Regions from separate parts of the Streptomyces sp. NPDC091412 genome, predicted to be linked through region 2. Evidence: riboswitches for the same ligand, from Rfam matches in the RefSeq annotation. Region 2 holds a riboswitch; the other holds the start of a gene.
The links. Region 2 has a riboswitch for S-adenosylmethionine ahead of thrC (threonine synthase). Riboswitches for the same ligand answer to the same signal wherever they lie in the genome.
Positions count from the first base shown of each region.

Region 1: another riboswitch for S-adenosylmethionine. It lies ahead of ACIQMV_RS03345 (aminotransferase class V-fold PLP-dependent enzyme); the one in region 2 lies ahead of thrC (threonine synthase).

Region 1 covers NZ_JBIVTV010000001.1:735,851-750,606, reverse strand. Annotated here, with positions in the region: gene ACIQMV_RS03400 (cysteine desulfurase/sulfurtransferase TusA family protein) at 1-458, opposite strand, end outside; gene coxB (cytochrome c oxidase subunit II) at 801-1,760, shown strand; gene ctaD (cytochrome c oxidase subunit I) at 1,757-3,493, shown strand; gene ACIQMV_RS03385 (cytochrome c oxidase subunit 4) at 3,490-3,888, shown strand; gene ACIQMV_RS03380 (Ig-like domain-containing protein) at 4,040-5,296, shown strand; gene ACIQMV_RS03375 (hypothetical protein) at 5,384-5,785, opposite strand; gene ACIQMV_RS03370 (heme-copper oxidase subunit III) at 5,997-6,608, shown strand; gene ACIQMV_RS03365 (c-type cytochrome) at 6,671-7,480, shown strand; gene ACIQMV_RS03360 (Rieske 2Fe-2S domain-containing protein) at 7,477-8,544, shown strand; gene ACIQMV_RS03355 (cytochrome bc complex cytochrome b subunit) at 8,541-10,202, shown strand; gene trpD (anthranilate phosphoribosyltransferase) at 10,350-11,414, shown strand; SAM riboswitch class IV at 11,500-11,616, shown strand; gene ACIQMV_RS03345 (aminotransferase class V-fold PLP-dependent enzyme) at 11,781-13,154, shown strand; gene ACIQMV_RS03340 (Lrp/AsnC family transcriptional regulator) at 13,181-13,462, opposite strand; gene ACIQMV_RS03335 (rhomboid family intramembrane serine protease) at 13,459-14,211, opposite strand; gene ACIQMV_RS03330 (hypothetical protein) at 14,366-14,605, shown strand; gene ACIQMV_RS03325 (NYN domain-containing protein) at 14,672-14,756, shown strand, end outside.
Region 2 covers NZ_JBIVTV010000010.1:45,072-59,827, reverse strand. Annotated here, with positions in the region: gene ACIQMV_RS23655 (NADH:flavin oxidoreductase) at 1-267, opposite strand, end outside; gene groL (chaperonin GroEL) at 467-2,089, opposite strand; gene ACIQMV_RS23645 (cold-shock protein) at 2,471-2,674, opposite strand; gene ACIQMV_RS23640 (MoaD/ThiS family protein) at 3,105-3,380, opposite strand; gene thrC (threonine synthase) at 3,377-4,660, opposite strand; SAM riboswitch class I at 4,679-4,848, opposite strand; gene ACIQMV_RS23630 (glucosyl-3-phosphoglycerate synthase) at 4,979-5,950, shown strand; gene ACIQMV_RS23625 (trehalose-6-phosphate synthase) at 6,034-7,473, shown strand; gene otsB (trehalose-phosphatase) at 7,713-8,588, opposite strand; gene ACIQMV_RS23615 (DUF3263 domain-containing protein) at 8,642-8,884, opposite strand; gene ACIQMV_RS23610 (ROK family protein) at 9,099-9,995, shown strand; gene nagA (N-acetylglucosamine-6-phosphate deacetylase) at 10,003-11,145, shown strand; gene ACIQMV_RS23600 (1-phosphofructokinase family hexose kinase) at 11,266-12,198, shown strand; gene ACIQMV_RS23595 (carbohydrate-binding protein) at 12,212-13,120, opposite strand; gene cdgB (diguanylate cyclase CdgB) at 13,238-14,756, opposite strand, start outside.

The sequences.
Region 1 (14,756 bases), on a different contig from region 2:
GTGCCCACCTCGTGGTTGGCCGACTGAAGACAGGCCAGCGCGGTGTCCTCGCGCAGCGCCGCCCGGTACGACTCCACGGCCACCGTGCCCTGCCGGTCGACCGGCACCCGCGTGACCGACCCGCCGTCCGCCTCGTGCGCCTCGGCGGAATGGAGGACCGAAGAGTGTTCGACCTCTGACACGATCAGGTGGCGTCCGACGCGGCGGCGGCCCGCCAGCGCCCCCGTGATCCCGCTGTGCACCGCCCGTGTCCCCGACGAGGTGAACGTCAGCTCGTCGGCCCGGCACCCCACCGCCTCCGCGGCCGCCTCCCGGGCCGCGTCCAGCAGCAACCGGGCCCGCCGCCCCTCCCGGTAGAGACGAGCGGGGTCGGCCCACCCCTCGTCGAGGGCGGCCAGCAGAGCCTGCCGGGCGACGGGATGAAGGGGAGCACTGGAAGCAGCGTCGAAGTAGGCCACACGTCAACGCTAAGCGCTCCGAAGGCACACGGGACAGCGCCGAGGTGCGGCTTCGCCGCCCGGGCACGGGAGACCACAACCCGCCCGCAGCCACGACAAGGGGCGCATACATACCTCATCGGGCGCCCCGAACCCCCCTCACAAACCGGCCCACGAAGGGGTATCCCACCCCTTCGGGCTGACCCGCGGCGCGTATGGCACCCTCCCCGCGACCCGCCGGAAGGCGTCCAGTAGGGTTTGGTCCGCATAAACATCCAAACCCCTGCCCGACGCGGGGCCGCGACCGACCAGCGAGAAGGCCGCAGCCGAACAGCGCGGGCGAGACTCTCGGGAAGGCGCTACGTGAGTCCCAACGGCTCCGACCGCTCGCCGCGGCGCCCGATGCGGCGGAAGCTGCTGCAGGCACTGACTGCGGGCCTGGTCCTGGCGACCGCAACCGGTTGCACATACAAGGACTTTCCCCGGCTGGGTATGCCCACCCCGACCACGGAAGAGGCTCCCCGGATCCTCTCGCTGTGGCAGGGGTCCTGGGCGGCCGCGCTCGCCGTCGGCTGCCTGGTGTGGGGTCTGATCCTGTGGAGTGCTTTCTTCCACCGGCGCAGCCGCACCAAGGTAGAGGTTCCTCCGCAGACCCGGTACAACATGCCCATCGAGGCGCTGTACACGGTGGTCCCCCTCGTCATCGTCTCGGTGCTCTTCTACTTCACGGCCCGTGACGAGTCCAAGCTCCTGGACCTCTCCAAGAAGCCGGACGTCACGGTGAACGTCGTCGGCTACCAGTGGAGCTGGGCCTTCAACTACATCGAGCCCGTCGCCGGTTCGTCGGGCGACGCGAAGACCGACAAGAACCTGAACGCGATTCCGGACCGGTTCAAGGCGGACTTCCCGGCGAACGCCGGCGGTGTCTACGACTACGGCATTCCGGGCACGCGGAACCCGCAGAACGGCAACCCCGGTCCGACGATGTGGCTGCCCAAGGGCAAGACCGTCCGCTTCATCCTCACCTCGCGCGACGTCATCCACTCGTTCTGGGTGCTGCCGTTCCTGATGAAGCAGGACGTCATCCCCGGCCACACCAACTCCTTCCAGGTGACCCCCACCATGGAGGGCACCTTCCGGGGCAAGTGCGCCGAGCTCTGCGGCCAGGACCACTCCCGGATGCTGTTCAACGTGAAGGTCGTCTCGCCCGAGCGCTATGAGCAGCACCTCAAGGACCTCGCCAAGAAGGGGCAGACCGGTTACGTTCCCGCAGGCATCGCGCAGACGAGCCACGAGAAGAACCGGGAGACGAACAAGCTGTGAGCATCCTCAACGAACCTCAGGGTGCCGCGGCAGCTGAGGACTCTTACGAGAGCGAGCTGCCGGTCCGGCGCAGGCAACCGGGCAATCTCGCGGTGAAGTGGCTGACGACCACCGACCACAAGACGATCGGAACGCTGTACCTGGCGACGTCGTTCGCGTTCTTCTGCATCGGCGGCGTGATGGCGCTCCTCATGCGCGCCGAGCTGGCCCGTCCGGGCCTGCAGATCATGTCGAACGAGCAGTTCAACCAGGCGTTCACGATGCACGGCACGATCATGCTGCTGATGTTCGCGACGCCGCTGTTCGCGGGCTTCACGAACTGGATCATGCCGCTGCAGATCGGCGCCCCGGACGTGGCCTTCCCGCGGCTGAACATGTTCGCCTACTGGCTGTACCTGTTCGGCTCGCTGATCGCGGTGGGCGGTTTCCTCACCCCGCAGGGTGCCGCCGACTTCGGCTGGTTCGGCTACACCCCGCTGTCGGACGCGGTGCACTCGCCGGGCCTCGGCGGCGACCTGTGGATCATGGGTCTGGCCCTGTCCGGCTTCGGCACCATCCTCGGCTCGGTCAACTTCATCACCACGATCATCTGCATGCGCGCGCCCGGCATGACCATGTTCCGCATGCCGATCTTCGTCTGGAACGTGCTGCTGACCGCCGTGCTGGTCCTGCTGGCCTTCCCGGTGCTGGCGGCGGCGCTGCTCGCGCTGGAGGCGGACCGCAAGTTCGGCGCCCAGATCTTCGAGGCGTCCAACGGCGGCGCGCTGCTGTGGCAGCACCTGTTCTGGTTCTTCGGGCACCCCGAGGTGTACATCATCGCGCTGCCGTTCTTCGGCATCGTCAGTGAGATCATCCCGGTCTTCGCCCGCAAGCCGATGTTCGGCTACATGGGTCTGATCGGCGCGACGATCGCCATCGCCGGTCTGTCGGTGACGGTGTGGGCGCACCACATGTACGTCACCGGTGGCGTGCTGCTGCCGTTCTTCTCCTTCATGACCTTCCTGATCGCGGTCCCGACCGGTGTGAAGTTCTTCAACTGGGTCGGCACCATGTGGAAGGGCAGCCTCTCCTTCGAGACGCCGATGCTGTGGGCGACCGGCTTCCTGATCACCTTCGTCTTCGGTGGTCTGACCGGTGTGATCCTGGCCGCGCCGCCGCTGGACTTCCACATCTCGGACTCGTACTTCGTGGTGGCGCACTTCCACTACGTCGTCTTCGGCACCGTGGTGTTCGCGATGTTCGCCGGCTTCCACTTCTGGTGGCCGAAGTTCACCGGCAAGATGCTCGACGAGCGGCTCGGCAAGATCACCTTCTGGCTGCTGTTCATCGGCTTCCACGGCACCTTCCTGGTCCAGCACTGGCTGGGCGTGGAGGGCATGCCCCGCCGGTACGCCGACTACCTGGCGGCCGACGGCTTCACCGCGTTGAACACGCTGTCGACGATCTTCTCGTTCGTGCTCGGCCTGTCGGTCCTGCCGTTCTTCTACAACGTCTGGAAGACGGCCAAGTACGGCAAGCCGGTCGGCGTCGACGACCCGTGGGGCTACGGCCGCTCCCTGGAGTGGGCGACCTCCTGCCCGCCGCCGCGCCACAACTTCCTCACCCTGCCGCGGATCCGCAGCGAATCCCCGGCGTTCGACCTGCACCACCCCGAGATCGCCGCGCTCGACCAGCTCGAGAACGCCGGTCACGGGACGGCAGCCCTCGCTGGCGGCAAGGAGGCCGGCAAGTGAAGATCCAGGGCAAGATGTTCATGTGGCTGAGCGTCTTCCTGCTCATCACCGCCATCGTCTACGGCGTGTGGTCGAAGGAAGCGGTCGGCGCGACGGCGCTCTTCATGGCCTTCGGCCTGTCCATCATGATCGGCTTCTACCTGGGCTTCACGGCCCGGCGGGTCGACGTGGGCGCCCAGGACGACAAGGAGGCCGATGTCGCGGACGACGCCGGCGAGCTGGGCTTCTTCAGCCCGCACAGCTGGCAGCCGCTCGGCCTCGGCATCGGTGGCGCGCTGGCCTTCCTCGGCATCGCGGTCGGCTGGTGGCTCGTGTACTTCGCGGCGCCCATCATCATGATCTCCGTATGGGGCTGGGTCTTCGAGTACTACCGCGGCGAGAACCGCACCCAGTAACCAGCGCCGAGCATCGCTGAACACCAGGGAGTCCGGACTCTCCACCTGGAGAGTCCGGACTCCCTCTTTTGGTTGACTTATCCCCTCGAAAATTCCCTCGGACGGGTGAGTCACCGTGCCGGAGGTGACGAAGCTACCTAGCGTAAGGGCCATGAGCACCACTGTGATTTCCCGCGGAGCGGGAGCCGTCCTGCTGGTCGCCGCCCTCGGCACGAGTGCCACTGCCTGCGGTTCGGACGGCAATCCGCTGGCTGCCTACCCGTACGACGCGGCGGACCAGATCTCCTTCAGCGGCCCCACGGACGCCGGGAAGAAGGCCGACCCGGACAAGCCCCTGGAAGTCACCGCTCAGAGCGAGGACGGGCGCATCACGGACGTCACGGCCGTGGACGCCACGGGGCGTCAGGTCTCCGGCGAGCTGGCTGCCGACGGCAGCCGCTGGCACAGCACCTCACCGCTCGCCGGGGGCGCCCACTACACGGTCCGCGTGAGCACCGAGGACGAGGACGGAAGGCCCGGCCGCAAGGTCCTCACGTTCGACACGAACAAGCCCACGGGCCGGCAGCTCCTGAACGTCAAGTTCGGGCCGGAGGCGGGCACCTACGGTGTCGGCCAGCCCATCACGGCCGAACTCGACCAGCCCATCAAGGACAAGGCCCAGCGGGCCGTCGTCGAGCGTGCCCTCAGGGTCGACTCCAAGCCCGCCGTGCAGGGCTCCTGGTACTGGGTGAACGACAAGGAGCTCCACTACCGCCCCCAGGACTACTGGCCCGCCAACGCCACCGTCGAGGCGCGCAGCAACCTGGAGAACATCAAGATCAGCGACAAGCTGCGGGGCGGCGCGGCCAAGCCGCTGAAGATCACCACGGGTGACCGCATCGTGGCGGTCACGGACGCCGCCAAGCACCTGATGACGGTCTACAGGAACGACGAGAAGATCAAGGAGATCCCCATCACCACCGGCAAGCCCGGCTTCGAGACCCGCAACGGGATCAAGGTCGTGCTGGCCAAGCAGTACTACGTCCAGATGAAGAGCTCCACCGTCGGCATCGCCGCGGGCTCCAGCGATTCGTACGACCTGCCGGTGTACTACGCCACCCGCGTCACCTGGAGCGGCGAGTACGTCCACGCCGCCCCGTGGTCCGTCGGCTCCCAGGGAGCGGCCAACGTCAGCCACGGCTGCACCGGCATGAGCACCCCCAACGCCTCCTGGTTCTTCAACACCGTCCACGAGGGCGACCTGGTCCAGGTCGTCAACTCCGCCGGCCACAGCATGGAGCTCTTCGACAACGGCTTCGGCGACTGGAACATGCCCTGGCCGAAGTGGGTCCAGGGCAGTGCCATCGCCGGCGCCGACGGCGCCGTGGCGCAGACGAACAAGGCGCGGCTGACCCCGCAGGGTGTGTGAGACGCGGCGCGGCGGGGCCCGGACGAGGACACGGACGGCCCGCGGCCGCACAGGGCGGGGCCGTCCGCCGGGCCCCGCCCGAGTGCCTCAGACGCCGCTCAGCGCCTTCTTGCGCAGCAGGGAGGCCAGAGCGGCGGCGAACTCCACCGGTTCCACCGGAAGCGTGACCGCGGCGTCCGCACGGCTCCACGTGGCCAGCCACGCGTCCTGCGGCCGCCCGATGAGCAGCAGCACCGGAGGGCAGTTGAAGACCTCGTCCTTGATCTGCCGGCACATCCCCATGCCGCCCATGGGCACGGCCTCGCCGTCCAGGACACAGACGTCGATGCCGCCCCGGTCCAGCTCCTTGAGGACCGCGGCGGGCGTGGCGCACTCCAGGAACTCCACCACGGGGGCGTCCGGAGCGGGTCGGCGGCCGCTCGCCAGCCGCACCTGCTCCCGGGTGTTGGCGTCGTCGCTGTAGACCAGCACCGTGGCGGTCGCCTGCATTGTTCCTCCGCGTCGTTGGTCGGGAAAACCCCGTCGGGAACTGTCGGGAACTTCCGGGTACCGATGGCGCGGATGCTACCCCCTTCAACTCGTGGTAGACAGCGGTTGGAACAGCCCTTCGAGGGGCCGTTCGGGCAGAGCACACCCCCGGGACACTCCGAACGGCACCCCCCGGGGTGAGGGCGGGATAAGCGACCGACATAATGTCGGCGTGGCGACAGCAACGACAGTAGAAACCGGGCACGCGCACCCGTCGGTCAACCGACCGAACCTCACCAGCGTCGGAACCATCATCTGGCTGAGTTCCGAGCTGATGTTCTTCGCGGCCCTCTTCGCGATGTACTTCACCCTGCGATCGGTGACGGGTCCGGCGCACTGGAAGGAGATGGCGGGCGCTCTCAACGTCCCCTTCTCGTCGGTGAACACCACGATCCTGGTGCTCTCCTCACTCACCTGCCAGCTCGGCGTCTTCGCCGCCGAGCGCGGTGACGTGAAGAAGCTCCGGGGCTGGTTCATCGTCACCTTCATCATGGGTGCGATCTTCATCGGCGGTCAGATCTTCGAGTACACCGAACTGGTGAAGAAGGACGGCATCTCGCTGTCCTCCGACCCGTACGGCTCGGTGTTCTACCTGACCACCGGCTTCCACGGGCTGCATGTGACGGGCGGTCTCATCGCCTTCCTGCTGGTCCTCGGCCGCACCTACGCGGCCCGGAGGTTCACTCACGAGCAGGCGACCGCGGCCATCGTCGTGTCCTACTACTGGCACTTCGTCGATGTCGTCTGGATCGGACTCTTCGCCACGATCTACCTGATCAAGTAGCCGACGAACCGATCCAAGTCCGCAAAGCATCGACGCAGAAGATCCTGACACCGGGGTAATCCGTGAAAAAGCTCTCCGCACGACGACGCCATCCGCTGGCGGCGGTCGTCGTCCTACTCTTCGCGCTGGCGGCCACTGGGGGGCTGTACACCGCGTTCGCGCCCGCGAGCAAGGCGAAGGCCGAGGACACCGCCCAGTCCCTCACCATCGAGGAGGGCAGGAAGCTCTATCTGGTCGGCTGCGCCAGCTGCCACGGCACCGGTGGGCAGGGCACCACTGACGGTCCCAGCCTGGTGGGTGTGGGCGCGGCGGCGGTCGACTTCCAGGTGGGCACCGGCCGTATGCCGGCCCAGCAGCCGGGCGCGCAGATCCCGCGCAAGAAGGTCATCTACAACCAGGCCGAGATCGACCAGCTCGCCGCGTACATCGCGTCCCTGGGTGCTGGTCCCAACGTGCCGACGAAGAACCAGTACAGCCCTGAGGGCGCGGACGCCGCCAAGGGCGGTGAGCTGTTCCGCACCAACTGCGCCCAGTGCCACAACTTCACCGGCAAGGGCGGTGCGCTGACGCACGGCAAGTACGCCCCGGACCTCACGGGTGTGAGCAACAAGCACATCTACGAGGCCATGCAGACCGGCCCGCAGAACATGCCTTCCTTCCCCGACACGCTGCTGACGGAGAAGAACAAGAAGGAAATCATCGCGTACCTCGATGCGGTCAACGGTGACGAGACCACGACCCCGGGCGGTATGGACCTGGGTGGCCTCGGACCGGTCACCGAGGGTCTGTTCGCCTGGATCTTCGGGCTGGGTGCCCTTGTCGCGGTCGCCGTCTGGGTCGCCGCTCGGACCGCAAAGGCCAAGAAGTCATGAGTAGCCAAGACATTCCTGAAGAGAGCCTGCCCGCAGAGCAGGCAGCCCACGAGCACGGGCGCGGCGCGGTCTCCGTGGCGGACGAGCGGGCCCCGTTCGCCGACCCGGGACTGCCGCCCCACGAGCACCGGATCCAGGACATCGACGAGCGGGCCGCCAAGCGCTCCGAGCGCGCCGTCGCCCTGATGTTCACGGTGTCGATGCTGGCCACCATCGGCTTCATCGCCTCGTATGTGACGATCCCGCACGACAAGTCGATCTTCGTCTTCCCGCTCGGGCACATCAACGCGCTGAACTTCGCGCTCGGCCTCACGCTGGGCGTGGCGCTGTTCGCGATCGGCGCGGGCGCGGTCCACTGGGCCCGCACCCTGATGTCCGACGTCGAGGTCGCCGACGAGCGTCACCCGATCGCGGCGTCCCCCGAGGTCCGTGCGAAGGTCCACGCGGACTTCAAGCAGGGGGCCAAGGAGTCGGCGATCGGCCGTCGCAAGCTGATCCGCAACACGATGCTCGGCGCGCTCACGCTGGTGCCGCTGTCCGGCGTCATGCTGCTGCGCGACCTGGGCCCGCTGCCCGGGACCAGCCTGCGCCACACGCTGTGGGCCAAGGGCAAGCGCCTCGTCAACATGAACACCAACCTGCCGCTGCGTCCCGAGGACGTCTCCGTCGGCTCGCTCACCTTCGCGATGCCGGACGGTCTGAAGGAGACGGACGAGGACTTCGCCAACGAGATCGCCAAGGCCGCCCTGATGATCATCCGGCTCGAGCCGGCCGACATCAAGGACAAGCGCGAACTCGACTGGGGCCACGAGGGCATCGTCGCCTTCTCGAAGATCTGCACCCACGTGGGTTGCCCGATCTCCCTGTACGAGCAGCAGACGCACCACGCCCTGTGCCCGTGCCACCAGTCCACCTTCGACCTCTCCGACGGTGCCCGAGTGATCTTCGGCCCCGCCGGCCACGCTCTGCCGCAGCTGCGCATCGGCGTGGACAGCGAGGGTTACCTCCAGGCGCTCGGCGACTTCGCGGAGCCCGTCGGTCCTGCATTCTGGGAGCGCGGATGAGTACATCAGCAGCCAACACGAATCCGTCTGCCGCAGGCGCGGCGGGCCGCTCTCGCGGGCAGGCACCGGCCGGCGAGAGGCTCGCCGACTGGGCCGACGGCCGGCTCGGGATCTACTCCCTGGCCAAGGCCAACATGCGCAAGATCTTCCCCGACCACTGGTCGTTCATGTTGGGCGAGGTCTGCCTCTACAGCTTCATCATCATCATCCTCACGGGTGTGTACCTGACGCTGTTCTTCCACCCCTCGATGAGCGAGGTGGTGTACAACGGCTCGTACGTCCCGCTGCAGGGTCAGCTGGTGTCCGAGGCGTTCAACTCGACCATGCACATCTCCTTCGAGGTGCGCGGTGGTCTGCTCATCCGGCAGATCCACCACTGGGCCGCGCTGATCTTCCTGGCCGGCATGTTCGTGCACATGATGCGCGTGTTCTTCACCGGCGCGTTCCGCAAGCCGCGTGAGATCAACTGGCTGTTCGGCTTCCTGCTGTTCGCCCTGGGCATGTTCACCGGTTTCACCGGTTACTCGCTCCCGGACGACCTGCTCTCCGGCACCGGTGTCCGCTTCACCGAGGGTGCGATCCTGTCCATGCCGATCGTCGGCACGTACATCTCGTACTTCCTCTTCGGCGGCGAGTTCCCCGGTCACGACTTCGTGGCGCGGTTCTACTCGATCCACATCCTGCTGCTGCCCGGCATCATGCTGGGCCTGGTGGTGGCCCACCTGATCCTGGTCTTCTACCACAAGCACACGCAGTTCGCGGGTCCCGGCAAGAGCAACAAGAACGTCGTCGGCATGCCGCTGCTGCCGGTGTACATGGCCAAGGCCGGCGGCTTCTTCTTCCTGGTCTTCGGTGTCCTCGCGATGATCGCGGCGCTCGTGGAGATCAACGCGATCTGGGTGATCGGCCCGTACCGTCCGGACCAGGTGTCCACCGGCGCCCAGCCCGACTGGTACATGGGCTTCGCCGAGGGTCTGGTCCGCTTCATGCCGGGCTGGGAGGTCAACTTCTGGGGCCACACGCTCGTCCTGGGCGTGTTCATCCCGCTGGTCCTCTTCGGTCTGGTCCTGGCGGCGCTGGCGCTCTACCCGTTCATCGAGTCCTGGATCACCGGCGACAAGCGCGAGCACCACATCCTGGACCGTCCGCGCAACGCCCCGACGCGTACCGCGTTCGGTGTCGCCTGGATCACGATGTACATGATCACGCTGGTCGGCGGCGGCAACGACCTGTGGGCCACGCACTTCCACCTGTCGATCAACGCGGTCACCTGGTTCGTCCGGATCGGCTTCTTCGTCGGACCGATCATCGCGTTCGTCGCCACCAAGCGGATCTGCCTCGGCCTCCAGCGCCGCGACAAGGAGAAGGTGCTGCACGGTCGCGAGACCGGCATCATCAAGCGCCTGCCGCACGGTGAGTTCATCGAGGTCCACGAGCCGCTCAGCCAGGAGCAGCTCTACACGCTCACGGCGCACGACCAGTACGAGCCGGCCGAGATCGGTCCGGCGGTCGACGAGAACGGCGTCGAGCGCAAGATCAAGGGCTCGCAGAAGCTGCGCGCCAAGCTCAGCAACGCGTACTACGGCGAGGACAACCAGATCCCGAAGCCGACCGTCGAGGAGTACAGGGAGATCACGAGCGGCCACGGCCACCACTGATCACTGACCGCTGAGCGTCGCCACGCCACGGTCGAAGGGCCCCGTCCGATCCCCGGACGGGGCCCTTCGCCATGCCCGGGGCTGGATAGGGTGGACCTGTTCGAAGACTCGCGTCCCGCATACGGGACACCGACCCAGGAGCGGCATATGAACGCTGTGACCCCCGCTGGAGGCAACACCGCGGCGGGCCGCTCCTGGCCCGCCCTGCTGAACGGCCTGCTGGACGGCCGGAACCTCACCGCCGACGAGACCGCCTGGGCGATGGACCTGATCATGCGCGGCGAGGCGACCGACGCGCAGATCGCCGGGTTCGTGGTGGCCCTCCGGGCCAAGGGCGAGACGGTGGAGGAGATCACCGGCCTGGTCCGGACGATGTACGAGCACGCCAATGTGATCGAGGTGCCCGGCGAGACCGTCGACATCGTCGGCACCGGCGGCGACGGCGCCAAGACCGTGAACATCTCCACCATGTCCTCGATCGTCGTGGCCGGCACGGGCGCCGGCGTCGTCAAGCACGGCAACCGGGCCGCGTCCTCCGCCTCCGGAGCCTCCGACGTACTGGAGAAGCTCGGCGTCAATCTGGAGCTGACGCCGCGGCGGGTGGCCGAGGTCGCGCAGGAGGCCGGAATCACCTTCTGCTTCGCGATCAAGTTCCATCCGGCGCTGCGCCACGCGGGCGCCGCCCGCGGCCAGTTGGCCATCCGCACGGTCTTCAACGTGCTGGGCCCGCTGACCAACCCGGCCAGGGTGCGGGCCCAGGCCGTCGGGGTCGCGGACCCGCGCATGGCACCGGTCGTCGCCGGCGTCTTCGCCGAGCGCGGCCACTCCTCCCTGGTCTTCCGGGGCGACGACGGCCTCGACGAGCTCACCACGACCGCCACCTCCCAGGTCTGGATCGTCCGGGACGGCAAGGTGACCCAGGAGCGCTTCGACCCGCGGGACGTCGGCATCGAACTGGTGCCCGTGGAGGCGCTGCGGGGCGGTGACGCCTCCTACAACGCCGAGGTGGCCCGCCGCCTGCTGGACGGAGAGCAGGGGCCCGTACGGGACGCCGTCCTGCTGAACTCCGCGGCGGCGCTGGTGGCCCTGCGGCCGGGTCCGGGCACCCTTGCCGAACAGATCCGGTCCGGGATGGACCGCGCGGCGGAGTCGATCGACTCCGGGTCCGCCAAGCGCACGCTGGAGCGCTGGGTGGCCGTCAGCAACGCCTGAGACCCGAACCTCCCGTCGCAAGGCGCAGTCCACGATCCGGACTGCGCCTTGCGCGTGGAAGATCGTGTGGCAGGATGCTGAAACAGGTCATGAGTGACAGCCATGTGGCCCCGGCCGGCTGTCCGGCAACCCTCCGTCCGTGGCGGGGTGCCCCGGGTGAAGACCAGGCCGTAGGCAGCGAGGCCCACGGCAAGCGCGGACCCCTCGCATCACCAGGGGTCCTGGTCGTACGAGGGAGCCTCCCGTGAGCAAGCGAATGCGTTAGGGCGTAGAGCCCCGCCTCCGCATCACCCATTTCACCCTTCTCCACGCTCGAGCCGTGCCCGCTCGCGTGGTGATTTCGCCTGCTTTCACGGGAGTTCACCCATGTCCGTTTCCGCCGTCCCCACCGTCGCCGCCGCCGGCCAGTCCGTCCGTGCCCCGCTGCCCGTGCTGGGCCGGGACGTCACCGTTCCGCTCGTCACCGGCGGGGAGGTCACCTACGCGGCGCTCGACTACGCCGCCAGCGCGCCCGCCCTCCAGCGCGTCTGGGACGACGTGGCGGCGTACGCGCCGTACTACGGCAGCGTCCACCGCGGCGCCGGCTACCTCTCCCAGCTCTCCACCGACCTGTTCGAGAACGCCCGGAACACGGTCGCGGAGTTCCTGGACTGCCGTGCGGAGGACCAGGTGGTCTTCACCCGGTCCACCACCGACTCCCTCAACCTGCTCGCCCGGGCGCTGCCCGCGGACTGCCAGGTCTTCGTCTTCGAGACCGAGCACCACGCCTCGCTGCTTCCGTGGCGGGACGCGCGGGTGACCTGCCTCGACGCCCCGCGCACCCCGGAGCAGGCCGTGGCGACCCTGGAGCGGGCCCTCGCCGGCCGCGACCCCCACGGCCCCGCCCTGGTGTGCGTCACCGGCGCCTCCAACGTCACCGGCGAGCTGTGGCCCGTGCGGGAGCTGGCCGCCGCCGCCCACGCGCACGGCGCCCGGATCGTCCTGGACGCCGCCCAGCTCGCCCCGCACCACCCGGTGTCCGTCCGCGACCTCGACGTCGACTGGGTCGCCTTCTCCGGCCACAAGCTGTACGCCCCGTTCGGCTCCGGCGTCCTCGCCGGCCGCGCCGACTGGCTGCGCGAGGCCGAGCCGTACCTCGCGGGCGGCGGCGCGAGCCGCACGGTGGCGCGGCGTGCCGACGGGTCCGTGGACGTGCGGTGGCACGAGTCGGCCGCCCGCCACGAGGCCGGGTCGCCGAACGTCATCGGCGCCTACGCCGTCGCCTCGGCCTGCACGGCGCTGACCGAGGCCGGTTTCGACGACCTCGTCGCGCGTGAGCGGTACCTGATCCGCAAGGTGCGGGCGGGCCTCGCCGAGGTGCCCGAGGTCAGGGTGCTCTCCCTGTTCGGCGACGACGCCCCGCGGGTCGGAGTGATCTCCTTCGTCGTGGCGGGCTGGAACAGCTCCCACTTCGCCGCCGCCCTCTCCGCCGAGTACGGCATCGGCGTCCGCGACGGCCTCTTCTGCGCCCACCCCCTGGTCCGCACCCTGCTGGGCGGCGATCCGCAGAGCCAGGGCGAGTGCGGCTCGCCCGAGGCCGCCCCGGGCGAGAAGTCCCTCAACGCCATCCGCGTGAGCTTCGGCGCGGGCACGCCCGACGAGCACGTGGACCGCTTCGTGGCGGCGGTGCGGGAGCTGGTCAGGGACGGCGCGAAGTGGACGTACCGCACGGAGGGCGGCCGCTGCGTGCCCGCGGTGTGATCCGCCCGCTCAGGAGCCGGGGGCGGTCAGGAGTCCAGCCCGATGGCGAACGCCGCCTCCAGGTCGTGCTGCGAGTAGGTGCGGAAGGCCACGTGCGTGTCCGTCCCCTCGACGCCCGGGATCTTGCTGATCCGCCCCGGGATGACCTCCGCCAGGTCCTCGTGCTGCCGCACCCGGACCATGGCGATCAGGTCGTACGTGCCGGTGACGGAGAAGACCTCGCTGACCGAGTCCAGTGAGGCGATCCGCTCGGCGATCTCGGGGATCCGGTCCACGCTGGTCTTGATGAGGACGATCGCGGTGATCACGGCTGGTTCTCTCCCTCGGGGGCCGGAGCAGGGGCGGCCTTCACTCTAGTCTTCCGGCCGAACCCGGCCCACGCGCAGGCGAAGCCCAGGGCGAAGCCCACCACGTGGGCCAGGTAGGCGACCTGCGGTCCCTCGGCGGCGCGCCCGGCGGCCAGCCACTGGAGGGCCGCCCAGAAGGGCAGCACCACCCACGCGGGAAAGCGCAGCGGCAGGAAGAACAGGAACGGGAAGAGACTGGTCACCCGGGCGCTGGGGAACAGGTAGAGAAACGCGCCGAGGACCGCCGAGATCGCGCCCGAGGCCCCCACCAGGCTCTGCCCGGAGGCGGCGTTGGCGACCGCGTAGCCCACCAGGGCCAGGTAGCCGCAGCCGACGTAGAACAGCGTGAACCGGACGCGGCCCATGCGCTCCTCGGTCATCGCCCCGAAGACGTAGAGGAAGAGCATGTTGCCGAGCAGGTGCACCCAGCTGCCGTGCACGAACAGGGCCGTCGCGGGGGTGAGGGCGGCCCGGAACGAGCCGGTGAACAAATCAGCGGGGATCACGCCCCACCGCCGGAAATAGGCCCGCTGGGCGAGCAGCAGCGCGTCCCCCGTGCCGTAGGAGGGATTGAGGCCCGCCGCCGGGCCGGCCACGAAGATCAGACAGCACAGGACGATCAGGGCGCACGTCACCGGCGCCTGCATGTTCCGTACCGTCCTGGCCGCCCTGATCGTCCGGGCGGCCACCGTGTACCTGTTGCCGATCATGTGCACAGAGCATGGCGTAACCGGACGCAAGCGCACAGACCGCCTCGCCGCCGTGGACGGACCGGCGCCGAGTCGCCGCCAGGCCGTAGGGTTACGTGCCACACGCCCAGGGAAGCTGGCGCGTCATGGACACAGAAGGAAGCGAACAGTCGCGATGACGGTTCCCCTGCCGACCGCCACGACCCGGTGGCGCTGCACCCTGTGCGGCAACCTCACCCGTTTCGACGTGACCCGCTCGTCGAAGGTCGTCGAGTACGTCCACCTCGATCTGGCCGGAGAGCCGCAGGTCGAGGAGCGCGAGGTGGTCAGTGAGACGATCGAGTCGGTGCGTTGCCGCTGGTGCAACGCCGTGGACCAGGTGGAACTCGTGGACAGGCCGGGCGCCGGCTCCTGAGCGGAGCGGGCCCGCACAGGCGACCCCCGCGGGGGTCCGCGAAGCACAGAGGCATTGGGGTGACGGATGGCGGAGACACAAGGCGGGGGGCCGGGCGACGGCACCGCCGAGGTGCTCGACCGTCCCCTGCCCGACGGAGTGCGCCACCGGG
Region 2 (14,756 bases):
CTCGCCGTGGAAACGCGGCACGCGGTCGCTCTGCCCGGCCGAGTCATGCCCCACATAGGTGCCCTCGGTGACGATCAGGCCGACGCCCGCGGCGGCGCGGCGGGCGTAGTACGACAGCACGTCCTCGCCGGGGACGCCGCCCGGCGAGAACATCCGGGTCATCGGCGCCATCACGATCCGGTTGGGGACGGTGAGGCCGTTCAGAGTGACGGGGCGGGAGAGGATCCCGGCCGCGCGGGAGGCGGACTCGGAAGCGGTGGAGGTCACGTGGGGGGCTCCTCGGAATCGTGATCGGTACCGGCCGGCGCGCACACGCGTCCGCCGGGCACCGGCGTCAACTGCCCCGCCTGTCACGGCATTCCGCCGATCCACCCCTGTGACCCGGAACACGCCCGAGGGCGGCACCCCCTGTCTCCAGGGAGTGCCGCCCTCGGTACGTGAAGGACGGATCCGATCCTCGAAGGGATCAGAAGTCCATGTCACCGCCCGGCATGCCGCCGCCGGCCGGCGCGGCGGCCTTCTCCGGCTTGTCGGCGATGACGGCCTCGGTGGTGAGGAACAGCGCGGCGATGGAGGCGGCGTTCTGCAGCGCGGAACGGGTCACCTTCGCCGGGTCGATGATGCCCTCGGCGACCAGGTCGACGTACTCGCCGGTCGCGGCGTTCAGGCCGTGGCCCGGGGTGAGGTTGCGGACCTTCTCCACCACGACGCCGCCCTCGAGGCCGGCGTTGACGGCGATCTGCTTGAGCGGGGCCTCCAGGGCGAGCTTCACGGCCTGCGCGCCGGTCGCCTCGTCACCGTCGAGCTCCAGCTTCTCGAAGACGTTGGTGGTCTGGAGCAGGGCCACGCCACCACCGGCGACGATGCCCTCCTCGACGGCCGCCTTGGCGTTGCGCACGGCGTCCTCGATGCGGTGCTTGCGCTCCTTGAGCTCCACCTCGGTGGCGGCACCGGCCTTGATGACCGCGACGCCGCCGGCGAGCTTCGCCAGGCGCTCCTGCAGCTTCTCGCGGTCGTAGTCCGAGTCGCTGTTCTCGATCTCGGCGCGGATCTGGTTGACCCGGCCGTTGACCTGGTCGGAGGAGCCGGCGCCGTCGACGATGGTGGTCTCGTCCTTGGTGATGACGACCTTGCGGGCGCGGCCCAGGAGGTCCAGGGTCGCGTTCTCCAGCTTGAGGCCGACCTCCTCTGAGATGACCTCGCCGCCCGTGAGGATGGCGATGTCACCAAGCATGGCCTTGCGGCGGTCGCCGAAGCCCGGGGCCTTGACGGCGACGGACTTGAAGGTGCCGCGGATCTTGTTGACGACCAGGGTCGACAGGGCCTCGCCCTCGACGTCCTCGGCGATGATCAGCAGCGGCTTGCCCGACTGCATGACCTTCTCCAGGAGCGGGAGCAGGTCCTTGACCGAGGAGATCTTGGAGTTGGCGATGAGGATGTACGGGTCCTCGAGCGACGCCTCCATGCGCTCCATGTCGGTCGCGAAGTAGGCGGAGATGTAGCCCTTGTCGAAGCGCATGCCCTCGGTGAGCTCGAGCTCCAGACCGAAGGTCTGCGACTCCTCGACGGTGATGACGCCTTCCTTGCCGACCTTGTCCATGGCCTCGGCGATGAGCTCGCCGATCTGGGTGTCGGCGGCGGAGATGGAGGCGGTGGAGGCGATCTGCTCCTTGGTCTCGACCTCCTTGGCCTGGTCGAGCAGGGCGGCGGAGACGGCCTCGACGGCCTTCTCGATACCGCGCTTCAGGGCCATCGGGTTGGCACCGGCGGCGACGTTGCGCAGGCCTTCCTTGACCAGGGCCTGGGCGAGCACGGTCGCGGTGGTCGTACCGTCACCGGCGACGTCGTCCGTCTTCTTGGCGACTTCCTTGACCAGCTCGGCGCCGATCTTCTCGTACGGGTCCTCGAGCTCGATCTCCTTGGCGATGGAGACACCGTCGTTGGTGATCGTGGGGGCACCCCACTTCTTCTCAAGGACGACGTTGCGGCCCTTGGGGCCGAGGGTCACCTTGACGGCGTCCGCGAGCTGGTTCATGCCGCGCTCGAGGCCTCGCCGCGCCTCCTCGTCGAACGCGATGATCTTGGCCATGTGAAGTGGTCCTCCCAGGACTGGGGGTGATTACTTCGGACCGCGCCCGCGCCCGCGACGGACGGCCCCGGCCGGAGGTTCCTTGCCCCACCCGGCCCGTGGCCTCACCGACCCGGTCCTTCGTTGTCACTCTCACCTTCAGAGTGCTAACGCCAATGATTAGCACTCGACCCCTTCGAGTGCAAGCGCCTTCGGGGCGTCGGCGGGGACTCAGCCGGACGCGAACACGGGCATGCCGGGCCGTGCGAGCGCGCGGTGCGCGGACACGGGCGCGCCGAACGCCGGACGGGACGGCGCGCGGGCACAGCGAAGGGCCCGCACCCCGGCAGCGGAGGTGCGGGCCCTTCCGTAGAAGAACGTCGCTTGCGGTGGTCGCGCGATTCAGGCCGTGACGCGGACCATGTCGGCCTGCGGACCCTTCTGGCCCTGCGAGATCTCGAACTCGACCCGCTGGCCCTCTTCCAGCGAGCGGTAGCCGTCCATCTGGATCGCGCTGTAGTGGACGAAGACGTCCGCACCACCGTCGACCGCGATGAAGCCGTACCCCTTCTCCGCGTTGAACCACTTGACGGTGCCCTGAGCCATGCCTAACTCCCCTATTACTGGCCCTTGCACAGATCCACACTTCGCGGATCCGGGTCAGACCTCACCCCCCGTGGATCGGGGGCGTGCGCCGGAACGCGTCGACCGCGGCTGAATGTATCTGTCCAACTGCCGTCTGCAACAGGTCAATCGGACGAGAAATCTGGACGTACGCGGTCCGGAATATAGGGAGAATTCACGTGAATTCAGGGCAAGTCGGGCCCCATAAACAAGGCAAATGCCGCAGAAGGCCCGCAGACTTTGGCTACTTCTTGCCGGGCCCGCGGCAGGAATCCATGGCCCCGGATTTGGAGTTCGGGGGCGCGTTCCCCAACTCTACCGTGCTCAACCACACAGAATTGCCCCCTCCGCTTCTCTCACGGAGGGGGCCATTCGATGAACTCTGCGTGACCAGGATTACCGAAGGTAATGATCAGCCGCCGGCGACCGCCGGGATGATCGAGACGCCCACGCCGTCCGGGGTGGCCGTCTCGAGGCCCTGCTCGAACCGGACGTCGTCGTCGTTGACGTACACGTTGACGAAGCGGCGCAGCTTGCCCTGGTCGTCCAGGACCCGTGCCGCGATGCCCGTGTGGTTCTTCTCCAGGTCCGAGATGACCTCGGACAGGGTCGCGCCCTCGGCGCTCACCTCGGCCCGGCCGCCGGTGTAGGTGCGCAGGATGGTGGGGATACGAACGGTCACGCTCATGCCAGGCCAGCCTCTCGGAAGGAGTCCAGGGTCGGACGGATCGTCGCGGTCAGGCCGGTGCCGGCCACCGCGTCCAGCGTCTTCAGCCCGTCGCCGGTGTTGAGGACGACGGTGGTCTTCGTCGGATCGAGGACACCGTCCTCGATGAGCTTCTTCGTCACGCCGACCGTCACACCGCCCGCCGTCTCGGCGAAGATGCCCTCGGTCCGCGCCAGCAGCTTGATGGCGTCGACGACCTGCTCGTCGGTCACGTCCTCCACCGCACCGCCGGTGCGGCGCGCGATGTCCAGGACGTACGGGCCGTCGGCCGGGTTGCCGATGGCCAGGGACTTGGCGATCGTGTTCGGCTTCTGCGGCCGCACGACGTCGTGGCCGGCCTTGAAGGCGGTGGACACCGGCGAGCAGCCCTCGGCCTGGGCGCCGAAGATCTTGTACGGCTTGTCCTCGACCAGCCCCAGCTCGATCAGTTCCCGCAGGCCCTTGTCGACCTTGGTGAGCTGGGAGCCCGAGGCGATCGGGACGACGATCTGGTCCGGCAGCCGCCAGCCGAGCTGCTCGCAGATCTCGTACGCCAGCGTCTTGGAGCCCTCGGCGTAGTACGGCCGCAGGTTGACGTTGACGAAGCCCCAGCCCTCGCCGGCCGGATCGCCGATCAGCTCGGAGCAGAAACGGTTCACGTCGTCGTAGTTGCCCTCGATGCCGACGAGTTCGCCGCCGTAGATCGCGGCCATCACGACCTTGCCCTGCTCCAGGTCGTGCGGGATGAACACGCAGGAGCGCAGTCCGGCGCGGGCGGCCGCGGCGCCGACGGCGCCGGCCAGGTTGCCGGTCGAGGAGCAGGAGAGGGTGGTGAAGCCGAAGGCGCGGGCCGCCTCCAGCGCCTGGGCGACCACGCGGTCCTTGAAGGAGTGCGTCGGGTTGCCGGAGTCGTCCTTCACGTACAGCCCGCCGGTCACCCCCAGTTCGCGGGCGAGGCGGTCGGCCCGGACGAGCTTGGTCCAGCCCGGGTTCAGGTTCGGCTTGCCGGCGACGTCCGCGGGGACGGGCAGCAGCGGCGCGTAGCGCCAGATGTTCGCGGGGCCCGCTTCGATCCTCTTGCGCAGCTCCTCGGTGTCGTAGGCCGAGAAGTCGTAGGCGATCTCCAGCGGGCCGAAACACTCCTCGCACGCGAAGACCGGGCCGAGGGGGACGCGGTGACCGCACTCGCGGCAGCTCAGCGCCGCGGCGGGGCCGAGGTCCACAGTGGAGTCGGTGCTGCTTACAACGGTCTGCACAGCCATGTGAGGCGAGGCCCTTTCTCCTCATCTTCCTCACGACGCATCTCGCCGTGAGACGGATTTGGCACCTTCCCTAGCCGGGAGCCTCGCGAAGACGATCGGCTGTGCTCGCACAGCAGTCGATACGAGAACCGGCTGGAGGGTTGCCGGGGCTTCATCGGGCCGTGTCCCTCTGCCCCTCTGGATGAGCTGTATTCGGTTGTGACGCGGAGGTGACCCCCGGCATGGGATGGTCGTCCGCGTTGTTCAGACTGTAACGGAAGGCCAGGACGGCTGAGCCGGTCGTCCGAAGCGCGAGACAACAGTGAGGAGCCGCTGACCGTGCTGGAAGAAGTCGAGCGCTGGCTGGCCACCCGCTCCTGGTCCGTGGCCGACCGGCCGCTCCACCAGATCCTGGCGGCCAAGCAGCGCACCGGCCAGTCGGTCTCCGTGGTGCTGCCCGCGCTGAACGAGGAGGCGACGGTCGGCGACATCGTCGCGGTGATCCGCCGCGACCTCGTGGAGCGGGCGCCGCTCGTCGACGAGATCGTCGTCGTCGACTCGGGCTCCACCGACCGCACCTTCGAGGTGGCCGCCGCCGCCGGCGCCCGGGTGGTGCGCCGCGACGAGATCCTTCCGCGCCTGCCGGCCGTGCCGGGCAAGGGCGAGGTCCTGTGGCGCTCCCTGCTCGTCACCCGCGGGGACATCGTCTGCTTCGTCGACGCCGATCTGCGGGAGTTCTCCTCCGACTTCGTCACCGGCATCGTGGGCCCGCTGCTCACCGAACGCGACGTGGACCTGGTCAAGGCGATGTACGACCGGCCCTTCACCGTGCCCGGCGGACACACCTCCGGACCGGCCGCGGCCGGGCAGGGCGGACGGGTCACCGAGCTGATGGCGCGCCCGCTGCTCAACATGCACTGGCCGCAGCTGGCCGGCTTCGTGCAGCCGCTCGGCGGCGAGTACGCGGCCCGCCGCTCACTCCTCGAACAGCTGCCCTTCCCGGTCGGCTACGGCGTCGAGCTGGGCATGCTGGTCGACGCGCTGCACCTGGTGGGCCTGGACGCGCTCGCCCAGGTCGACGTCGGGGTGCGCAGGCACCGGCACCAGGACGGACAGGCGCTCGGCCGGATGGCCGCCGCGATCTACCGCACCGCCCAGCTGCGCCTGGCCCGGGGCCACCTCGTGCGCCCCTGCCTCACCCAGTTCGTCCGCGGCGAGAACGGCTTCGAGCCGCGGACGTACCACGTGGACACGGAGGAGCGTCCGCCGATGGCCGAGATCACGGAGTACGCGACCCGGCAGGTGGCGTGAAACACCGGTACCGCCCGCCGTCCGCCGGCTACGAAGCGGAACCGTACGTTTGAGCGTTTCGGGGCCGGGCTAGGTTGAGGCGTATGGCTTCTACGCACGGTGCCGAAGTGCTGGTCGCGTCCAACCGCGGCCCGGTTTCGTACGAGGTACGCCCGGACGGCTCGCTCCACCCCCGGCGCGGAGGCGGAGGGCTGGTGTCCGGGCTCTCCGCGATCGGCCCGGAGGCGGGCGCGGTGTGGGTGTGCGCCGCGCTGAGCGACGCCGACCGGGAGGCGGCGGGCCGCTTCGAGGGCGGGCGCCGGCTGCCGTCGGAGGCGACCGGCGGGCAGCAGGTGCGGATGCTCGACATCGACGCGAAGGTCTTCTCCGACGCCTACAACGGCATCGCCAACTCGGTGCTGTGGTTCGTCCACCACATGCTGTACCAGACCCCGCTGGAGCCGGTCTTCGACGCGGAGTTCCGGCGTCGCTGGAAATCCTACGAGGCCTACAACCTGGCCTTCGCCGAGGCGCTGGCGGAGGAGGCCACCGAGGGGGCGGCCGTGGTGGTGCAGGACTACCACCTGACACTCGTGCCGGGGATGCTGCGCGACTTCCGGCCCGATGTGCGCATCGGGCACTTCTCGCACACGCCGTGGGCGCCGGCGGACTACTTCCGGATCCTCCCCGACGACATCGCCGAGCAGGTGCTGCGCGGGATGCTGGGCGCGGACCGGCTGGGCTTCCTCACCCAGCGGTGGGCGGACGCGTTCGCCGGGTGCTGCGACGCGCTCGTCGGCGGGCTCGGGGGCACCCGGATCGGGGTGCACGGGCTGGGCGCGGACGCGGAGTTCCTGCGGGAGCGGTCGCACCGGGCCGACGTCGAGGAGCGGATGGCGGCGCTGCGCGAGGAGATCGGCGCCGGCCCGGACGGGGGCCCGCGCCGGACGATCGTGCGGGTGGACCGGACCGAGCTGTCCAAGAACATCGTGCGGGGGCTGCACGCGTACCGGCAGCTGCTGGAGGACCGCCCGGAGTGGCGCGAGCGGGTGGTGCACGTGGCCTTCGCCTACCCCTCGCGGCAGGACCTCGCGGTGTACCGGGAGTACACGGAGCAGGTGCGACGGGTGGCCGAGGAGATCAACGCGCGCTACGGGACGCCCGGCTGGACCCCGGTCCTGCTGCACGTGGAGGACGACTTCGCGCGGTCGCTCGCGGCGTACCGGATCGCCGACGTGGCACTGGTCAACCCCATCCGGGACGGGATGAACCTGGTCGCCAAGGAGGTGCCGGTCGTCTCCGACTCGGGGTGTGCGCTGGTGCTGTCGCGGGAGGCGGGGGCGTACGCGGAGCTGGGGGAGGACGCGGTCGCCGTCAACCCGTACGACGTGGTCGGGACGGCCGGGGCGCTGCACCGGGCGCTGAGCATGCCGGAGCACGAGCGGGCGGAGCGGACGAAGCGGCTGGCCGCCGCCGCGACCGCGCTGCCGCCCGCTCAGTGGTTCCTGGACCAGCTGGAGGAGCTGGGCGGCCGAGGGGGCTGATCCGAACGAAAGCCCCAGTGCTGTGACCGGAAAGGTGTGCCGGCTCGCGGCGCCCGGCACGGCACTCCCCCAGCCTTCGGCCGGGGGTACCCCCACGCCGGGTTGTCGCATCACCCGAGTACATCCCGTACGCGGGCAATGCTCCGCCTTGCGATGTTCCCCCACTGCCCGAAGGGCGTGGGAGGTGCCCCCAGCACCGGACGCCGCGAGCTTCCCGGCAAACCTTCCCGGCCACAGCACTAGGCGAGGTGGTCCGCCAGGTTCCTCAGCAGTGCCACCACCCCGGCCGGGCCGTCCACCACCAGGTCGGCCCTCTCCGACACCTCCGTGACCTCCGTGCTGCCGCTGCAGACCAGGACGCCCGGAATCCCGTCCGAGCGGAGTCCGTCGACCGCGGCGTAGGCCGGCAGGTCGCCCAGGTCGTCGCCCGCGTACAGGACCGACGTGGCGCCCAGGGCGCGGGCGCAGTCCAGGAGGGCGACACCCTTGTCCATGCCCGGGGGACGCAGTTCGAGGACCATGCGGCCGGGTTCGACGATCAGCCCGTGGCGGCCGGCCAGGTCGGCGAGGGGCTCGCGCAGCGCCTCGAACGCGGCCTGCGGGTCGTCCGCGCGGCGAGTGTGGACGGCGACCGAGCGGCCCTTCTCCTCGATCCAGGCGCCGTGCCGGGCGCCGATCCGGTCGAGGAGGCCGGGCAGTTCGGCGCGGACCGCGGCGACACCGGGGTGCGGGGGCGGGGCGGTGACCGTGCCGGTGGCGGCGTCCCAGCGCTCGGCGCCGTAGTGGCCGAGGACGACCAGGTGTTCCAGGCCGGGTACGCCCGCGAAGCCGCCGTGGCGCACCGCGACGCCGGGCGGGCGGCCGGTGACCACCGCGACGGCGGCCACCTTCGGGGCGAGCGCGGAGAGCGCGGCCACGGCGTCGGGGTGGGCGCGGGCCTGGTCGGGGTCGGGGACGATCGGGGCGAGCGTCCCGTCGAAGTCGAGGGCGATCAGCGCGTGCTCCGGCCGGGCGAGGATCGCGGCGAGCCCGTCCCGGCCCGCCGGGGTGGCGGGCGTCGGGAGGGAGGAGACGGGGGCGGTCGAGTCGGTGGCGTGACTGTCCTGGCTTCCCATGGGGCGAACCTATCCCTCCACGGCCCGGGGCACTCCTCCGTTCCGGGCGGGTCTCACCGCTCGGCGCGCCGGGCCTCGCGCACCCGGCGCAGCCGGTTCACCGTGACCGGGTCGTGGGCGAGGGCGCGGGTGTCGTCGAGGAGGGCGTTGAGGAGCTGGTAGTAGCGGACGGGCGAGAGGCCCAGTTCCTCGCGTATCGCGCGCTCCTTCGCGCCGGGGCCCGTGAAGCCGCGGCGCTCCAGGGCGAGGATGTCCCGCTCCCTGCGGCCGAGCCCCTGCTCCTCGTCGTCGTCCATACCAGGCACCGTAGCCTCCACCACCGACAGCGGCCCTCGTCGGACCCGGCTGTCACGGCCGGCCCGGCGCCGCCGCGCCGTTCCGGCCGTACGGGCGTCACCATGTGGACACAATTGGTCTGCACCAAGTAAGTGGACTAGACCTCTCCCGGTCGACGGGTCCACACTGTTCCACGTGAAACACGTCATCGCCCTCGATGTGGGCGGCACCGGGATGAAGGCCGCCCTGGTCGCCGCCGACGGCTCCCTGCTGCACCGGGCCCGCCGGGCGACCGGCCGTGAGCGCGGACCGGACGCCGTCGTCGAGGGCATCCTCGGCTTCGCCGCCGAGCTGCGGGCGCACGGCGTCCGGCACCTCGGGGAGGAGGCGGCCGCGGCCGGTGTCGCCGTCCCCGGCATCGTCGACGAGGCGCGAGGTGTCGCCGCCTACGCGGCCAACCTCGGCTGGCGTGACGTACCCCTGCGCGATCTGCTCGCCGAACGGCTCGGCGCCCCCGTGGCCCTGGGCCACGACGTGCGCACCGGCGGGCTGGCCGAGGGCCGGATCGGGGCGGGCAAGGGCACCGACCGGTTCCTCTTCGTGCCGCTGGGTACCGGGATCGCGGGCGCCATCGGCATCGACGGCCGGGTGGAGGCGGGCGCGCACGGCTTCGCGGGCGAGATCGGCCACATCGTCGTACGCCCCGGCGGCCTGACCTGTCCGTGCGGGCAGCGCGGCTGTCTGGAGCGGTTCGCCTCCGCGTCGGCGGTGAGCCAGGCGTGGGCCGAGGCGTGCGGGGACCCGAACGCGGACGCGGCGCACTGCGCCAAGGCCGTGGAGTCCGGGGACGCGCGGGCGCGGGCGGTCTGGCAGGAGGCGGTGGACGCGCTCGCCGACGGGCTGGTCACCGCGCTCACCCTGCTGGACCCGCGCATGCTGATCATCGGCGGCGGGCTCGCCGAGGCGGGCGAGACGCTGTTCTCGCCGCTGCGCGAGGCGGTCCGGCGGCGCGTCACCTTCCAGAAGCTGCCGTCGATCGTCCCCGCGGCCCTCGGGGACACCGCCGGATGCCTGGGCGCGGGGCTCCTGGCCTGGGACCTGCTCAACACTTCTACGACTTTCCGGAGGTAGCCACCTGATGGCCCCCAGCAAGGTTCTGACCGGAGCCCGGGTGGTGTTGCCCACCGGGATCGTGGACGGCGGCCGTGTGATCGTCGACGGCACGCGGATCGCCGGCACCGCCCGGGAGGACGCCGAGACCCTCGACGTACGCGGGCACTGGCTGGTCCCCGGCTTCGTCGACATCCACAACCACGGCGGAGGCGGCGCCTCCTTCTCCGGCACGGCCGACGACGTGCTGACCGCCGTCCGCACCCACCGGGAGCACGGCACCACCACCCTGGTCGCCTCGACCGTCACCGACGACATGGGTCTCCTCGTCAAGCAGGCGGGGCTGCTGTCGGAACTCGCCGAGCAGGGCGAGATCGCGGGCGTCCACTTCGAGGGGCCGTTCATCTCGCCGTGCCGCAAGGGAGCGCACTCCGAGGAGCTGCTCCGCGACCCGGACCCCGCCGAGGTGCGCAAGCTGATCGACGCCGCCCGCGGCCGGGCCAGGATGATGACCCTGGCCACCGAACTGCCCGGCGGCATCGACTCCGTACGGCTGCTCGCGGAGCACGGCGTGATCGCGGCGATCGGGCACACGGACGCGACGTACGAGCAGACGGTGGAGGCGATCGACGCCGGAGCCACCGTCGCCACCCACCTGTTCAACGCGATGCCGCCGCTCGGCCACCGCGCCCCCGGTCCGATCGCGGCTCTGCTGGAGGACGAGCGGATCACGGTCGAGCTGATCAACGACGGCGTCCATCTGCACCCCGCCGCCCTGGAGATGGCGTTCCACCACGCGGGCGCCGGGCGGGTCGCGTTCATCACCGACGCCATGGACGCCGCCGGGATCGGCGACGGCCGCTACCTGCTCGGCCCGCTCCAGGTCGAGGTCGAGGGCGGGGTGGCGCGGCTGGTGGAGGGCGGCTCGATCGCGGGCTCGACCCTGACCCTGGACCGGGCGTTCCGGCGCGCGGTCACGGTCGACCGGCTGCCGGTCCCGGACGTGGTCGCCGCGCTGTCCGCCAATCCGGCCCGGCTGCTCGGGATGGACGACCGGGTGGGCTCCCTGGAACCCGGCAAGGACGCCGATCTCGTCCTGCTCGACGAGGACTTCGCCCTGAAGGGCGTGATGCGGCGGGGCGCATGGGTGGTTGAGCCCCAACTGGGCTGATCCGTCCGCCCGTCCGGCCGCGGTGGCCGGTCCGAGGGGTGGGCGGTGGGCCGGGTCTTTGGCATGATCGAGTCTCCGGAACTTCGCGGCGGACGCGCTTACTCGGGGGAGGTCGGGCCGGTGATCCTCACGGTCACGCTGAACACCGCTCTCGACCTCACCTATCGGGTGCCGTCCCTGCGGCAGCACTCGTCCCACCGGGTGTCCGAGGTGACCGAGCGGCCCGGCGGCAAGGGCGTCAACGTGGCCCGCGTGCTGGCGGCCCTCGGTCACGAGGTGACGGTCACCGGCTTCGCGGGCGGGGCCACCGGGCGCGAGGTGCGCGACCGGCTCGCGTCCGAGGCGCCGGGCGTGGTGGACGCGCTGGTCCCGGTGGCCGGCGCGACCCGGCGCACGATAGCCGTGGTGGACCAGCGCACCGGGGACACCACCCAGCTCAACGAGCCCGGCCCGGTCGTCACCCCGGCCGAGTGGTCCGCCTTCCAGGACAGCTACGAGGACCTGCTCGGCTCGATGTCGGCGGTTGCGCTGTGCGGCAGCCTGCCGCGCGGGCTGCCGGTGGGCGCGTACGCCGGTCTGGTGCGCACCGCGCGCGCCGCGAACGTGCCGGTGCTGCTGGACACCAGTGGCGAGGCGCTGCGCCGGGCCGTGGCCGCCCGCCCCGACATCATCAAGCCGAACGCCGACGAACTGGCCGAACTCACCGGCTCCCACGAGCCGCTGCGCGCCACCCAGGACGCCCGCCGCCGCGGCGCCCGCGCGGTGATCGCCTCCCTGGGCTCGGAGGGCCTGCTCGCGCACACCTCCGACGGCCTGTGGCGGGCCGCCCCGCCGTCCCGCGTCCGGGGCAACCCGACCGGCGCCGGCGACTCCGCCGTCGCGGGCCTGCTGGCGGGTCTGGTGGAGCAGCTCCCCTGGCCGAACCGCCTGAGTCGCGCGGTCGCCCTGTCGGCGGCGACGGTCCTGTGCCCGGTGGCCGGCGAGTTCGACCGCGCGGCCTACGAGGAACTGCTGGGGCGGGTGTCGGTGACCGGAGAGGCCACCGCCGCCTAGGGCAGGCCCTGCGCTAGCGGGTGACCTTCCCCTTCTTCAGCCACAGCTGGTCCAGCAGGACGTTGCACTTGTCGCCGTCCTCGCAGGAGATGCTGATCGTGTTGGTGCCCTTGGTGAGGGTCGGCCACACGTAGGTCGTCGTCCAGCCGTTGGGGAAGTCGCCGTCCTGGGCGTGCCGGTAGTTCTGCACGGGCAGCTTGCTGCCGTACACCTTGCCGTTGACGGTGAGCGTCATCGCCTGGTCCTCACCGGCGGTGCTGTAGTGCGTGAAGAGCGTGTAGTCGCCGTCCTCGGGGATGCCGTTCACCGTCCAGGTGACCTGGGCGCCGGGGGTGTTGAGGCCCGTCACGTAGACACCGCCGTCGGCGGCGGCGCCCTTGACGTCGGACGCGAGGGTGGCACCGCCGCCAGGCAGCAGCGCCTTGGCGTCGATCTTCGGCAGCTCCTCCGGCGAGGCCGTCTCGTCGGCCTTCTGGGTCGGGGCCGGCTCGTCGCTCTGGGTCACCGTGGGGTCGGCGCCGCCGGCCTGGTTGTCGTCCTTCTTGCCCGAGTCGTCGCCGATCATCGCCACACCGATGCCGATGACGACCGCGGCGACCACCGCGACGGCCCCGATCAGCAGGCCCTTGGTGTTCGGGCCGCGGCCACGGCCGCCACCACCCTGGGGCTGCTGCCGGGTCGGGGCGCCGCCGGGGAGGGACTCGGGTGCGGCGTAATGGGCGCTCGGCTGGCCGTACGCGCCCTGCTGCTGCGGGACCTGGCCATACTGCCGCTGACCGACCGTGCGGACCCGGTTCACCGAGTTCGGGTAGCCGTATCCGCTCGAGGGCGGCTGGGCTCCGTTGGCCTGGCCGTCGGCGTACAGGTAGCCGAACGGGTCGTCGTCCTCGGGCGTGCTCGCGCCGCTGTTGCCGGGCGTCATCCCTTGGTACTCCTCAACAGGTGCGGGTGGTGCGGTACGTCGTGGGAAAGGCGAGCCTACCCGCTTCGCGGGGCCCAATCGGGTGACTCATGCCGCATAGGGTGGCTGACCTGCGGATCATCCGGCACGGCGATGTTGTTTGGGACGAGATCGTTTCTCGACGTACATCCGTTCGTCGGCTGATTTCAGCACTTCGTCCGCCGTCATGCCGCAGTGGGCCCACCCGATGCCGAAACTCGCCCCGACCCGGACGGCCCGGCCCTCGGCGCGGATCGGCTGGATGATCTCGTTGCGCAGCCGTACGGCGAGGTCCTGGGCGTCGGCCCGGCCGAGGCCGTCGGCGAGGATCACGAACTCGTCGCCGCCGAGCCGGGCCACGGTGTCCCCGTCGCGCACGCCGTTGCTCAGCCGCCGGGCCACCTCGATGAGCACCGCGTCGCCCGCGTTGTGCCCGAACCGGTCGTTGATCGACTTGAAGCCGTCGAGGTCGCAGAAGAGGACCGCGAGACCCTTGGTGCCGTCGTCGTGGTCGCCCTCGGGGGCGACGGTGTGCACGTGGTGGTCGTAGGCGTCGTAGGCCCGGGTGCCCGGCCGGAAGTCGAAGCCGTGGTCGCCGACGTCGTAGCCGGGGTGGCCGTAGGCGGTGTCCTGCGACTCGGATTCGCCCGCCTGCGCGGCCTGGGGCCGCCGGCACAGCCGGGCGGACAGGCGGGCGCGCAGCTCGGCGGAGTTCGGCAGGCCGGTGAGGGAGTCGTGGGAGGCGCGGTGGGCGAGCTGGAGCTCGCGGCGCTTGCGCTCCTCTATGTCCTCGACGTGGGTGAGCAGGAAGCGGGGCCCGTCGGCGGCGTCCGCGACGACGGAGTTGCGCAGGGACACCCAGACGTACGAGCCGTCGCGGCGGCCCAGGCGCAGCTCCGCCCGGCCGCCCTCGGCCGAGGTCCGCAGCAGGGTGCCTATGTCCTCGGGGTGGACGAGGTCGGAGAAGGAGTAGCGGCGCATGGCGGAGGCGGGGCGGCCCAGCAGACGGCACAGGGCGTCGTTGGTGCGCAGGATCCGGCCGTGCTGGTCGCCGCCCATCTCGGCGATGGCCATGCCGGAGGGCGCGTACTCGAAGGCCTGGCGGAAACTCTCCTCGCTGGCCCGCAGGGCCTGCTGCTCGCGCTCCAGACGTATGAGGGCGCGCTGCATGTTGGAGCGCAGCCGGGCGTTGCTGATCGCGATGGCCGCCTGGAAGGCGTACATCTGGAGGGCCTCACGGCCCCAGGCGCCGGGCCGGCGGCCGTTGCGCGGGCGGTCCACGGAGATCACGCCGAGCAGCTCGCCGGAGGAGCCGCCGGACCCGCCGGGGACGTCCATGGGCGCGAAGAGCCGGTCGGCGGGGTGCCACTCGTCCTCGAAGCGCGGCGCCGGCCCGTCGGTGTACCAGGTCGGGACGTCGTCGTCGTCGAGGACCCAGCCCTCGGTGTGGGGTATGAAGACCAGGCCGTCCCACTGCTCGCCCATGGCCAGCCGGCGGTCCCAGGAATCCCGGGAGCCGACACGGCCGGTGATCAGCGCCTCGGCGGCGGAGTTCCCGGCGAGGGCGGCGACCACGAGGTCACCGTCGGCACGCACGAGGTTGACGCAGGCCAGCTCG